2 regions of the Amycolatopsis sp. NPDC114505 genome follow, and region 1 is predicted to be linked to the other one. Evidence: riboswitches for the same ligand, from Rfam matches in the RefSeq annotation. Region 1 holds a riboswitch; the other holds the start of a gene.
What was found. Region 1 has a riboswitch for glycine ahead of gcvP (aminomethyl-transferring glycine dehydrogenase). Riboswitches for the same ligand answer to the same signal wherever they lie in the genome.
Positions count from the first base shown of each region.

Region 2: linked by a shared signal. The riboswitch ahead of gcvP (aminomethyl-transferring glycine dehydrogenase) and the one ahead of gcvP (aminomethyl-transferring glycine dehydrogenase) in region 1 are both predicted to bind glycine.

Region 1 is NZ_JBVKDV010000003.1:796,092-798,287, reverse strand. It holds gene ACZ7OU_RS32975 (MerR family transcriptional regulator) at 1-573, shown strand, start outside; glycine riboswitch at 616-714, shown strand; gene gcvP (aminomethyl-transferring glycine dehydrogenase) at 882-2,196, shown strand, end outside.
Region 2 is NZ_JBVKDV010000005.1:401,230-403,425, reverse strand. It holds gene gcvP (aminomethyl-transferring glycine dehydrogenase) at 1-733, opposite strand, end outside; glycine riboswitch at 777-875, opposite strand; gene ACZ7OU_RS44770 (helix-turn-helix domain-containing protein) at 1,021-2,196, opposite strand, start outside.

The sequences.
Region 1 (2,196 bases):
GAGGCTGGTTCCGAGAAGCAGCCTGTTGAGGTCGCGGCTGGCGAGCAGGGTGAGCTGTTCCCCGACAACTCGCTGCCGGACGAGCTGGTGGGTTACCGCGGTCCGGCCGCGTGCCAGATCGCCGGGATCACCTACCGCCAGCTCGACTACTGGGCCCGGACGAAGCTGGTCGCACCCAGCATCCGCACGGCGCACGGTTCCGGCTCGCAGCGGCTGTACTCGTTCAAGGACATCCTGGTCCTCAAGGTGGTCAAGCGGCTGCTGGACACCGGGGTCTCCCTCCAGAACATCCGGGTCGCGGTCGACCACCTGCGCGTCCGCGGAGTCCGTGACCTCGCGCGCGTGACGCTGTTCTCCGACGGCACCACCGTCTACGAATGCACCTCGCCGGAGGAGATCGTCGATCTGCTCCAGGGCGGCCAAGGCGTCTTCGGCATCGCGGTCAGCGGCGCCATGCAGGAGATCAGCGGCACCATCCACGAGTTCCAGGCCGAACGCGCCGACGGCGGTGTCGTCGAGACGCACCAGCCGGACGAGCTCACCCAGCGCCGCAACGCCCGCAAGACCGGGTGATCACCGCCGCGAGGAGTCGAGTAAGGTTCTCCTCGCGGTCGACGAATCCGCGCGGGAGAGTCCGAGTCACACCTTGAGCTCGGCGCCGAAGGAGCAAGTCCTCCCCGGAACCTCTCAGGCACCCTGGACCGCGCGGACGAGACGCCTCTGGAAAGCGGGTCGTCAGGACACAACCTGATGGCCCCGCCGACGGTGCAAGCCCGGCTCAACCTCGGGCGAAACTCTCAGGCGCCCCTCGGGGTACGGACAGAGTGGGGAGGCCGGGGGACATCGTCCCCGGCCCGGCTCGGCGGTCCCCAGGAGGCTCCGTGGAACTGTCACTCGCCTCGCTGGAACAGGGCATCCCGTTCGCCGAGCGGCACATCGGTCCCGGGCCGGACGAACTTCGCCGTATTCTCGATGTCGTCGGTGTCGCTTCTCTCGACGAGCTCTCCGAGCGTGCTGTACCTGAGTCGCTGCGGTCCTCCGCTCGTCCGCTCGAACTGCCGCCGGCCGCGACCGAAGCTCAGGCGCTCGCCGAGCTTCGGGCGCTTGCCGGCCGTAACCGAACGATGGCCCAGATGATCGGGCTCGGGTACCACGACACCATCACTCCGCCCGTCATCCGGCGGAACGTGCTCGAGAATCCGGCCTGGTACACCGCTTACACGCCGTATCAGCCCGAGATCTCGCAAGGCCGGCTCGAGGCGCTGCTCAACTTCCAGACCATGGTCGCCGATCTGACCGGGCTGCCCGTCGCCAACGCGTCGATGCTCGACGAGGCCACCGCTGCCGCCGAGGCCATGACGCTGGTGCGGCGGGCCGGGAAGTCCGCTTCGAACCGGTTCGTCGTCGACCAGGACACCCTGCCGCAGACCCTCGCCGTGCTCCGGACCCGGGCCGAACCCCTGGACATCGAGCTGGTCGTCGAGGATCTCTCCCAAGGTCTCACCGGACTTGGCCTCGGCGGCGACTTCTTCGGGATGCTGCTGTCCTACCCCGGTGCGTCGGGTGCGGTGCACGAGCTCGACCTGACGATCTCCGAGGCCAAGAAGCACGGTGCCGCGGTGATCGTCGCCGCCGACCCGCTCGCCCTGACCCTGCTGCGGCCGCCGGGGGAGCTCGGCGCCGACGTCGCCGTCGGATCCACCCAGCGGTTCGGGGTCCCGCTCGGCTTCGGCGGCCCCCACGCCGCCTACCTCGCGGTCCGCGAAGGCCTGGAACGGCAGCTGCCGGGACGCCTGGTCGGCGTCTCGAAGGACGCCGACGGCGCACCCGCGTACCGGCTCGCCCTGCAGACCCGGGAACAGCACATCCGCCGCGAGAAGGCGACGTCGAACATCTGCACCGCGCAGGTCCTGCTGGCGGTGATGGCCTCGATGTACGCCGTGTACCACGGGCCCGACGGGCTGCGCGGGATCGCGCTGCGCGCCCACCGGATGGCCACCGTGCTCGCCGCCGGCCTCGCCGAAGGCGGCATCGACGTCGGACACGGCGAGTTCTTCGACACCGTGACCGCGTCGGTGCCCGGGCGGGCGGAAGCGGTCGTCGCGGCGGCTCGCGACCTCGGCGTGAACCTGCGGCTCGTCGACGACGACCACGTCGGCGTCGCCTGCGACGAGACGACCACCCGCGAGCGGCTTT
Region 2 (2,196 bases), on a different contig from region 1:
GCGAAAGCAGGTCGGCGGCGACGGTGAACAGCGCGCCCGCGGCCTTCGCCGACTCGGAAATCGCGTGGTAGAAGCCGCGGCCGCGCAGCACACCGGACGCGCCGGGGTACTGGGCGACGACGCCGAAGAACTCGTCCGGCAGGCCGGTCAGCAGGTCGCGGACCTCGACCTCGATGCCGAGCGCCTCGACGCGGGTCCGCACGACGGCGATGGTCTGCGGCAGGCACTCGGCGTCCAGCACGACCTTGTTGGACTTCGACTTGGACGCGCGGCGCATCAGTGTGACGGCCTCGGCGACGGCGGTCGACTCGTCCAGCAGGGACGCGTTGGCGGTGGCCAGGCCGGTCAGGTCGGCGACCATCGTCTGGAAGTTGAGGAGCGCTTCGAGGCGGCCCTGGGAGATTTCCGGCTGGTAGGGCGTGTACGCGGTGTACCAGGCGGGGTTCTCGAGGACGTTGCGGCGGATCACGCCGGGGGTGACGGTGTCGGAGTAGCCGAGGCCGATCATCTGCGTCATCGGGCGGTTGAGCGCGGCGAGGGCGCGCAGCTCCGCGGTGGCGTCCTCTTCGGACGCGGCGGGCGGGAGCCGCAGGTCGGCGGTGGCGCGGATGGCGGTCGGCACGGCCGCACCGACGAGGGCGTCCAGGCTGCCGTAGCCGCACTCGGCCAGCATCTTCGCGCGTTCGGCCTCGGACGGGCCGATGTGGCGGGCGTCGAACTGCGTGGAGGTGATGGGAGCTCCTCGGGCCGGGCACCGGGCACAACGGTGCGCTGGGAACTCCCCCTCTGTCATGGCACCTGAGAGTTTCACTGTGCGGAGCACAGCTTTCACCTTGGGTGAGGCGCGGGTGCGCCTGCTTTCCAGAGTGGCCTCGCACGAAGCGGTAGCAGGTACCTGAGAGATTCCGGGGAGTTTGCTCCTTCGGTGCCCCACCACGTTCGTGAGGGCTCTCCCGCCTCGGCTCGACGGCCCGATCTGCAGTTGTGGCGGCTACGGTACCTGCCGCCGCCGAGGTCCGTCTACTTCATCGGGCCAACGCCACAGTGATCCTCGACCGCGCCTCGATCGGCGACCCGCCGCACCACGCTCCCGGCCAGCGCGGGCGGCCGCCGGACCCGGCCCGACGGCAGGACCAGGCGTTTCAACGGCCCGCCGAGCGGCACCGGCGGGTGGCCGGCCCCCAGCAGCACCCGCTCCACGATCTGCTCGGCCAGCCACGCCACCGAGTCGTTGAGCCGGTCGAGCGAGAGGCGGTCGCCGTCGAAGACGTCGGAGTCGTCCAGGGTCACCTCGTAGTACGCGCAGCCGGGTGGCACCCCCGACGAGACCGCGTCCTCGATCGCGCGGGCCCCGGCCAAGGCGTCCGGGAAGCCGGCTTCGAGCAGCGGCTCGCGGTAGATGCGGGCCGCCCGCTCCCGCATCCGCGGCCCGTAGCGGACCACCACCGGGAGCCGGCCGGTCAGGTCGGGCACGGCCAGGCCGTGCAGCAGCATGATCGGCGGCACCGCGTGCACCAGCCGCGGCGCGGGTTCGGCCAGCTCGCGGGCGGTGATCCGGACGCGGTCGGCCATCGCGTCCGGGAGGCCGAAGTAGCGGAAGTCGACGTTGCCGAACCCGAGGCCGTCGGCGACCAGCGACGCGAGCAGCTCGCCGTACCCCCAGATCGGCGACAGCACCACGACGGGCGGCGCGGCGACGACCGGCGACGGCGCGGGCGGGCGCGTCGCCTCCTGCTCGGGCACCTGGATGACCAGCCGCGGCGGCTCGTGCCAGTCGTGCACCTCGGCGACCCGCCAGTACAGCCCGAGCGGCCGCCACAGCTCACCGAGGACGTCGTGCTCGAGGATCCGGCGCACCTCGGCGTCGTCGTGCGGGAAGTCCCGAGGGGCCACGATGCCGACGTAGTGGTGGTAGGTGACGCGGACCTCGTCACCGCGGGTCGCGGAGCGGATCCGCATCTCCCAGTCGATCGGCGACGCGGCGATGAGGTTGGCCACCTGCGTACCGGGCGAGGAGTAGACGAGCGCCGTGGCCTGCCGGAGGAACTGCCCGGCCTGGTCGATGCCTTCACGCAGCGCTTTCGCGGCTTGGGCGACGTGCACGGGGCTGGCGAGGCTTTCGGGCAGAACGCCGGCGACGCGCAGGAGTTCGGCCTCGCCGAGCCCGGTGACCTCGGCGATCTGGGCCCAGTGATC